One region of the Mesorhizobium sp. M1328 genome, then DNA from elsewhere that is predicted to be linked to it. Evidence: predicted binding sites of a transcription regulator. Region 1 holds the regulator's gene; each other region holds the start of a gene.
What was found. The regulator PhoB, encoded in region 1, activates phosphate uptake and scavenging genes when phosphate is short. The targets are predictions, from matches to a motif close to TGTCATNNANCTGTCAT.

Region 1 (3,113 bases):
CAGAGAGGACAGATGACACAGATGTTGTCCCCGGACATGACGATGACCGAAACGGTCGCCGAGAAGACGAAGATCGAGGTCAAGAACCTCAACTTCTACTACGGCCAGAGCAAGGCGCTGAAGGACATTAGCCTGTCGCTGCCCGAGCGCAGTGTCACGGCCTTCATTGGGCCTTCGGGCTGCGGGAAATCGACGCTGCTGCGTGTGTTCAACCGCATCTATGAGCTCTACCCGAAACAGACAGCCGAGGGCCAGGTGCTGCTCGACGGCAAGAATATTCTCGACCGGTCGCAGGATCTCAATCTGCTGCGCACCAAGATCGGCATGGTGTTCCAGAAGCCGACGCCGTTCCCGATGTCGATCTACGAGAACATCGCCTTCGGCGTCAGGCTCTACGAGAATCTCGGCAAGTCCGAGATGGACGGCCGCGTCGAACAGGCGTTGAAGCGCGCCGCGCTGTGGAGCGAGGTCAAGGACAAGCTCAACGCCAGTGGCTTGAGCCTGTCCGGCGGCCAGCAGCAGCGGCTCTGTATCGCCCGCACCGTGGCCGTGAAGCCGGAAGTCATTCTGCTCGACGAACCGGCTTCGGCGCTCGACCCGTTGTCGACGGCCAAGATCGAGGAACTGATCGACGAATTGCAAGCCGACTACACGATCGTCATCGTCACTCACAACATGCAGCAGGCGGCGCGCGTGTCGCGCCAGACCGCCTTCATGTATCTGGGTGAGCTGGTCGAGTTCGACCGGACCGAGAAGATCTTCACGTCGCCCCGCGAGAAGCGCACGCAGGACTACATCACCGGCCGCTTCGGCTGAGCCGTTCCGATCATGCATATGAGGACAGGACCATGGGCGAACACACAGTCGCTTCTTTCGACGAGGATCTCGAGCAGATCAGCAAGCTGATCCGCGACATGGCCGACCTCGCCGGTTCGATGGTCGGCGGGGCGACCAAGGCCCTGTTGAATTCCGACAACGTGCTGGCGCAACGCGTCGTTTCCGACGACGCCATCATGGATGCGCGTCAACGCGAACTGGACGATCGCGCCATCACCCTGATCGCCAAACGCCAGCCGATGGCCCACGATCTTCGCCATGTCGTCGGAGCGATCCGTATGGCCGGCGACCTCGAACGCATCGGCGACCTTGCCAAGAACATCGCCAAGCGTGTGAGTGCGGTCGGCCTCAGCGTCACGCCGCGCGACCTGTCGCATTCCATCGACGCGATGGCGCAGCTGGTGCTCATCCAGGTGCAGGGCGTCATTGAGGAATATGCCGCAGGCGATGCGGCCGCGTTGGCCAAGCTGCGTGCCGCAGACGAGCGCATCGACGTCAAATACACGTCCGTGTTCCGCGAGCTGTTGACCTACATGATGGAAGATCCGCGCAACATCACCGCTTGCACGCATCTGCTGTTCTGCGCCAAGAATCTGGAGCGGATCGGCGACCATGTCACCAACATCGCCGAAAATGCGTATTATGTGCTGACCGGCGAGCAATTGCCGGTCAATCGTCCGAAGCAGGACGAAACGACAATGTCCGCGCCGGTGACATAATGGGGGTGCCCAGCCGATGATCGCACCACGCATAATGGTGGTGGAGGACGAGGAGCCGTTGGGTGTGCTGCTCCGCTACAATCTCGAATCCGAAGGCTACCAGGTCGAGGTGGTGACACGCGGCGACGAAGCCGAGATCCGTTTGCAGGAGAATGTGCCCGATCTTCTGGTGCTCGACTGGATGATACCAGCGGTTTCCGGCATCGAGCTCTGCCGCCGGTTGCGGGTGCGCCCCGAAACCGAGCGGCTGCCGATCATCATGCTGACCGCGCGCGGCGAGGAGAGCGACCGGGTGCGCGGTCTTTCGACCGGCGCCGACGACTATCTGGTCAAACCATTTTCGACACCGGAATTCATGGCCAGGGTCAAGGCGCTGCTGCGGCGCGCCAAGCCGGAAGTGTTGTCAAGCGTGCTGAAGGTCGGCGACATCGTGCTCGATCGCGAATCGCACAGGGTCTATCGCAAGAAGAGCGAAATCAGGCTCGGGCCGACCGAATTCCGGTTGCTCGAGTTCATGATGCGGCATCCGGGCCGCGTCTTCTCGCGCAGCCAGTTGCTCGATAATGTCTGGGGCGAGACGATCTATATCGACGAACGCACCGTCGACGTGCATGTCGGCCGGCTGCGCAAAGCCGTCAACAACGGCCGCATGCCTGATGTCATCCGCACCATCCGCGGTGCCGGCTACGCGATCAGGGAAGATTGATCCGCCGGGTCAGGCCACGTTCTTTCTGACGCGGGGCCTCATTTGCGCGCCCGGCGCGAAAATCTCCTGGTCGACGAAGCTTAACGCCCGCATCGCACAGCCTTCGCGGATCAGCGGCAATTCGTTCGGCTCGGTATCGAAGGAGATCGAACCCGAATGCTGGCCGCCGGCGGTCTGGGCGATGGCCTGGCGCAAGGCCGGCTCGATCAGATCGAAGGCGGCGGCACTGGCGCCGACCATCGCGACCGGTGCCGGATCGATCAGCGCGAACAGCGAGCCGAGACCGAAACCCAGCGCCTCGCCGGCCTTGCGGTAGGCCTCGCGTTCCGGCCCATCCTTCTCGCGCGCCCGGGCCGCCAGCGCGCGCATGTCGGCGTCGCTGACGTCGGCGATGGGTTCGCTGTCTTCGCTCATCTGCCTGGCGTTGCGCCAGATGGCGTAGTTGCCGGCATAGGCCTCGATGCAGCCGCGCCGCCCGCATCGGCAGAGCGCGCCGCCCGGACGATGGATCATGTGGCCAAACTCGCCGCCGGAGGAATGCGTGCCGGTGAACAGCTCGCCCTTCAACACCAGCCCCATGCCGATGCCGTGCGAAAGCAGGATGGCGATGAAGTCGTCGCGATAGCGATCCGGATCGCGCCAGCGCAAAGCCACCGCCATCATATTGCAGTCGTTCTCCACCGTGGCCGGGATGCCGAATTGATCTTCCAGCATATCGGCAAAGGCGATGTCCGTCTGCGGCGTGATCGGCGACCACAGCATGGCGCGTGCAGGGGAGTCGGTAATGCCCTGAATCGCCAGGGCGATGCGGGCGACACTGCGGACGTCAAGGTCTGGATCCTCCAGCCGGC
Region 2 (3,113 bases), on a different contig from region 1:
CGTTGCGATACATGTATTCATCTAGCGGCAAGCACCGATGAATTCAAGCTACGTGGTCACCCCAAGGCGGCAAGTGCCGTCTCGACCTCCGCCGCCGATCCGATGCTGCTGGTGGCAATGTCGCGGTTGATGCGGCGGGCCAGCCCCGACAGCACCTTGCCGGCGCCCACTTCGTAGAGCGTCGCAACGCCATTCGCGCCGAACCACTCCACCGTTTCGCGCCAGCGCACGCGCCCGACCACCTGTTCCACGAGGCGGCGGGCAATCTCGTCGGGATCGCTCGTCGGGGTCACCGTAACATTCGAGACCAGCGGCACGACCGGCGCAATCTTCGTCACGGCGGCCAGCGCCTCCCGCATGATCTCGGCCGCCGGCTTCATCAGCGCCGAATGGAAGGGCGCCGAGACCTGCAGCATCAGCGCCCGCTTGGCGCCCTTCTCCGTGCATAGCTTCGCCGCCAGTTCGACCGCCGGCCGGGCGCCGGAGATCACCAGCTGGCCGCCGCCATTGTCATTGGCGATCTGGCAAACCAAGGCTTGTGCGGGATCTTTAGCCGCGCCTTGGGCGGCCTCTGCGCAAGCGGCCTCGACGTCGGCTTGTTCCAGCCCGATGATCGCCGCCATGGCGCCCTCGCCTGCCGGTACCGCCGCCTGCATGGCGTTGCCGCGGATGCGCAACAGCCGGGCAGCGTCCGCGACCGAAACGAAACCGGCGGCCGCAAGTGCCGAATATTCGCCGAGCGAGTGGCCGGCCACATAGGTGACCTTGCCTTTCAGGGAGAAGCCGCGCGCCTCCAGCGCCCGGATTGCGGCAAGCGACACCGCCATTAGCGCCGGCTGGGCATTGGCGGTCAGCGTCAGCATCTCTTCCGGCCCTTCCCAGATCAGCTGCGATAGTTTTTCGCCGAGCGCGTCGTCGACTTCCTCGAAGATCTGCCGCGATTCCACAAAGGTTTCGGCGAGGTCCTTGCCCATGCCGACAGCTTGGCTGCCCTGCCCCGGAAAGGTGAATGCGATGGCCATCGTCGGCTCCCAGCTGCTGGTTCTCGTTGCCTGTGACGCAAGGCGTGCGGCCAAGTCAAGTCCAACCTTCACCTCGTAATGGCGGCCGAGTGCCTGTTTCGGCAGGCCTTTTTGGCGATCACTCATGATGAAAACCGCTCACGATTTGTTTGCTGGCTCTTCTTATTTTCGCCGCAGGCGCTAGGCTTTGCGTCACAGTTCGATGACAATCGAGTGACGCTTTTGTTGCGGGCCGGGGAACTATTGAAGTGGCAAAGACCAAGCAGAGCGCAGCCGAGGCGGCGCCACAGTTTCTTGAAGGCGATCCGTCGACCGGCTATCTACCGGAGCGCAAATGGCCTGTCATCCGCTATGGCCTTATCAGCTTGCTGGCCGCGGCCATCCTGGTGTTTGCCATCGAACTGATCGTGCGCGGCAACTTTGCCGGCACTGTCGATTTCTTTCTGCAGCCTTTCAAACCCGGCTGGACCACGATCATCATTTTTGCGCTGATCCTCATCGGCCTCGACGCCGTGCTCGGCCGCAGTCATCAGAGCCTGATGATAGTCGCGCCGCTGACGCTGTCGCTGGCGTTCGTCGGCCACCAGAAGTCGCTCTATCTCGGCGATCCGCTCTATCCGACCGATTTCCTCTATTCCCGGCAGATCGTGGCACTGATGCCGCTCCTGGTCCGCGATCGCCCGGGAACCGCCATTGCCCTGGCGATCGGCATTGTCGGCGGGCTGTCGCTGCTCGTCTATGGCTGGCGGCTATGGCGCCGCCGCGTTCCGGCACTCAGCCATAAGGGCCGCCTTGCCCGGCTGACACTGACGGTGCCGCTGATCGCCTTCTTCGTCTCCATCATGGACTATGCCACTTTCTCGTGGACGCGCGACCGGCTGCAGATCATCCCGATCATGTGGGACCAGAAGGAAAACTACGCTTCGAACGGTTTTGCGCTCGCCTTCGCGCTGAACGTCCCGATGGCCCATGTCTCGGCGCCGCCCGGCTATTCCGACAAGGCGATCGAAGCGATCGGCAAACCGCAGGTGACGGCCTCGGTACCTGCTGAAAAGCCCGACATCATCGTCGTCATGAGCGAATCCTTCTGGGATCCGACCAAGCTGCCCGGCGTCACCATCACACCCGACCCTATCCCCAATGTGCGGGCACTGCGCACGGGCTACATGTTCTCCCCCGAATTCGGCGGCATGACGGCCAACATCGAGTTCGAGGCCCTGACCGGCTTTTCCAACGCCTTCCTGCCGGCGGGCAGCATTCCCTACCAGCAATATGTGCGGACACCGACCCCTTCGCTGGCGACCTTCCTGAAAAGTCAGGGCTACCGGGCGCGTGCCATCCATCCCGGCACCAACTGGTTCTGGAACCGAGGGGCGGTCTATGCCGATTTCGGCTTCAACGACTTCAAGTCCGAGGAGACGTTGCCCCCCATGCAAAAACGCGGACCGCTCGCGTCGGACGCAGCTATGACGGACGAGATCATCCACGAGGCCGATACCAGCGCCGAGCCGGTCTTCTTTTTCGCCGTCAGCCTGCAGAACCACGGACCATATGAGCCGTATCGCTATAACAATCCGACCCATAAGGTGCAGGCGCCGATCAGCCAATGGGCGCGTGAATCGCTGTTGAGCTATGCCGAAGGCTCTTCCGACGCGGACCGCGGCCTCGAGCGGCTGATCGAATGGGCGAAGAAACGCGAGCGGCCGACGGTCATCGCTTTCTTCGGCGACCATCTGCCGCCGCTTGGGCCGGTCTACGTCGAGACCGGTTTCCTGAAGGACAATGTGGCGCCGCGCAAGGAGGCGGCCGACCAGATGCTGCTGCACCACCAGACGCCGCTGATCGTCTGGTCGAACCGCAGTGGCCCGGCCGAGGATCTGGGTGCCGTCAGCCCGGCCTTCCTGCCCTACCATATCCTGAAGACAGCCGGCATCACCCATCCCTATTACACCGGCTTCCTCGGCCAGTTGCGGGACCGTTATCGCGTCATCGACCGCAATTTGCTGTTGGCACCGGGGGGCGACGCCACCCCCGATTGGTCGCGTCGGAAAGAGATCGACCCGGCAATCCGCGACTTCCGTCTGCTGCAAT
Region 3 (3,113 bases), on a different contig from region 1:
GGCAAGCACAAGGCTTGCAGCGGCGATATTGTCTTTGAAATGCGCTTCGGTTCGTCCGCCGATCACCAGCGAACTGACAGCGGGCCGGCCGAGCAGCCAGGCAAGCGCCACCTGCGCCGCCGACACGCCGTGGTTATTGCCGATATCGATCAGCGCGTCGACGATCCGCCACAGCCGGTCCTCGTCGCGGATCGGCGGTTCCGACCAGCCGCTGAGCTGGCGGGCGGTCGGCTGGTCACGGTGGTATTTGCCGGACAGCAACCCGCCGGCAAGCGGGCTCCAGACCAGCACGCCGAGCCCCTGGTCGACCGAGATCGGCAACAATTCATACTCGGCCTCGCGCGCTTCCAGCGTGTAATGGATCTGCTGGGTGACGAAGCGCGGCTGGTGATGACGGTCGCTGATCCCCAGCCCCTTCATAACTTGCCAGCCGGAATAATTGGAGCAGCCGACATAACGGACCTTGCCCTGCGCGACCAGCGTGTCGAGCGCGGCGATGGTTTCCTCAAGCGGTGTCAGGCCATCCCACTCGTGCAGGAAATAGATGTCGATGACATCGGTCCTGAGGCGCTTCAGGCTCCTCTCGCATTCGCGGATCAGATGGTAGCGCGACAAGCCTTCATCGTTGGGGCCCTTGCCGATCCGCATGCGCGCCTTGGACGCGATCAGCACGTCGCCCTTGCGCTTGCCTCCGAGCGCCTCGCCGATGATCTCTTCCGACACCCCGTTCGAATAGACGTTGGCGGTGTCGATGACATTGACGCCGGCATCGATGCAAAGGTCGATCATCCGGCGCGCCTCGTCGAGGTCGGTCTTGCCGACCGCCGAAAACGCGCCGCCGCCGCCGAACGTCATGGTGCCCATGGTCAGCGTCGAAACCTTCAGCCCGGAACGGCCGAGAGTGCGGTATTCCATGTCGTATCCTCACGATTTATCGGGAAAGGGCGTTGCAAACGACAGCCCTCAATGAACCGGGTATTTGTAGGATAATTCGTTCCGCTTGTCGCCCGTTCCGCATGGCAAGCTCGATCACATCTTCCGGATTGAACGCACAGCCAGCGCAGTAGTGGCTGCAATAAAACCGTCATTGCCGGCCTATACTAACATCGGTCCAGCGCTTCGATTTCCGGCCGCCGGGCCGGGCGGCAGAGCGCCTGACAGCGGCCGGCAAGGCCTGTAAGCGGAGCAGCGCAAATGACCGAGATAAAACAGAATTCCCCGGCCAGGGACTGGCTGGAAGCGGAACTCGCCGACACGCTCGATGAAGACTATGAGCTGGAAATCTCGGAGCCGGCGCTGTCGATGGAGATCGCCAAGATCTACAAGAATGCGCATCCGCCATCGATCGACCGCCTGCAGTATTTTCGCGATCTCATCACGCTGCAATCCGAATTGATCAAGCTACAATCCTGGGTCGCCTATCACAAGAAGAAGCTCGTCGTGGTCTTCGAGGGCCGCGACTCGGCGGGCAAGGGTGGTGTTATCAAGCGCATCACCCAGAGGCTTAATCCGCGCATCTGCCGCGTCGCAGCACTTCCGGCGCCGACCGAGCGCGAGAAGTCGCAATGGTATTTCCAGCGCTACGTTCCGCATCTGCCGGCCGGCGGCGAGATCGTGCTGTTCGACCGCTCCTGGTACAACCGCTCGGGCGTCGAGCGGGTAATGGGCTTTGCCCAGCCGGATCAGGTCGAGGAGTTCTTCCGCGACGTTCCGGATTTCGAACGCATGCTGGTCCGCTCAGGCATTACGCTTGTCAAATACTGGTTTTCGATCACCGACGAGGAGCAGCAGATGCGCTTTTTGATGCGCATCCATGACCCGATGAAGCAATGGAAACTATCACCGATGGACCTCCAGTCGCGCGTGCGCTGGGAGCAGTACACCAAGGCCAAGGAAGAGACCTTCGCCCGCACCAATATCCCGGAAGCCCCGTGGTTCATCGTCGAGGGCAACGACAAGAAGCGGGCACGGCTGAACTGCATTGACCATCTCCTCAAGCAAATGCCCTATGAGGAGGTGCCGCACGAGGAGATCACACTGCCGGAGCGCGTCTTCAATCCCGAATACGAGCGCCAGGTACTGCCGCGCGAACTGTATGTGCCGGAGAAGTACTGAGGCAGGGCTCCCTTCTCCCCGTCACCATACGGGGAGAAGGTGCCGGCAGGCGGATGAGGGGCGGCGCCAACCTCGACAATTGAACCCGCTCAAATCACTTCGTGGACTAAACTTATTCTGACGTCATATTGCCCTCGGGGGTATTGTCCGGCAGCGTAATCTTTGATCGCTTGCGCCGCCCCTCATTGCCCTGCCGGGCATTTCTCCCCGTATAGTGACGGGGAGAAAGGGGCCTGCACCAAAGGTTTCGCCAATAGCGCAGACAAAAACGCCCACGCTACTTCCTAATCGCGCTCGATGATGACGTGCGTGGCCTTCGGCGTCGCGACCTGCTCGCTGCAGCGATAGCCGAGCTTGGGCATGTCGATGCCGGCAAAAAGGCTCTCGCCGGCGCCTAGCAGGACCGGTGAGATCGCCAGATGCATTTCGTCGATGAGCTTTTCCTGGAGATATTGCCGGATCGTGGCGACGCCGCCGCCGAGCCGTACATCCTTGCCGTCAGCCACTGCTTTCGCCTTCTCCAGCGCCGAATGGATGCCGTCGGTGACGAAATGGAAAGTCGTGCCACCTTCCATGACGATGGGCTCACGCGCATGGTGCGTCAGCACGAAGACCGGCACGTGGTAGGGTGGGTTGTCACCCCACCAGCCTTTCCAGCTGTCATCCGGCCATTCGCCGCGGATCGGCCCGAACATGTTGCGGCCCAGGATCCATGCGCCGACATTTTCGAAGCTGCGCGCCGCGAACGCCTCGTCCGTGTCCGTGGTCCCGCCATCCTTGCCGAGGACCATCTTGCGGAAGGTGCGGGTGCCGAACATCCATTCGTGCAGGGCCTCCCCGCCAATACCCAGCGGATTCTTCAGGTCTTGGTCGGGACCGGCGCCGAAGCCGTCGATCGACAGGGTGAAAGCCTTGACGCGAAGTTTGGACATGAGAGCCTCCATAACTAGTTGCATTTTGCAATCGGTTATTGGGTAGCTTATCTGATTGCAAATTGC

Region 2: the regulator PhoB is predicted to act here: its motif matches at 1,214-1,230, upstream of NKH23_RS08705 (LTA synthase family protein).
Region 3: the regulator PhoB is predicted to act here: its motif matches at 1,072-1,088, upstream of ppk2 (polyphosphate kinase 2).

What each region holds. Positions count from the first base shown of each region.
Region 1 covers NZ_JAMYLO010000013.1:135,245-138,357, forward strand. The annotation lists gene pstA (phosphate ABC transporter permease PstA) at 1-16, shown strand, start outside; gene pstB (phosphate ABC transporter ATP-binding protein PstB) at 13-816, shown strand; gene phoU (phosphate signaling complex protein PhoU) at 849-1,556, shown strand; gene phoB (phosphate regulon transcriptional regulator PhoB) at 1,573-2,262, shown strand; gene NKH23_RS22060 (ROK family protein) at 2,272-3,113, opposite strand, start outside.
Region 2 covers NZ_JAMYLO010000003.1:53,229-56,341, reverse strand. The annotation lists gene fabD (ACP S-malonyltransferase) at 57-1,022, opposite strand; gene NKH23_RS08705 (LTA synthase family protein) at 1,271-3,113, shown strand, end outside.
Region 3 covers NZ_JAMYLO010000003.1:387,954-391,066, forward strand. The annotation lists gene NKH23_RS10425 (aldo/keto reductase) at 1-915, opposite strand, end outside; gene ppk2 (polyphosphate kinase 2) at 1,195-2,115, shown strand; gene NKH23_RS10435 (dihydrofolate reductase family protein) at 2,400-3,047, opposite strand.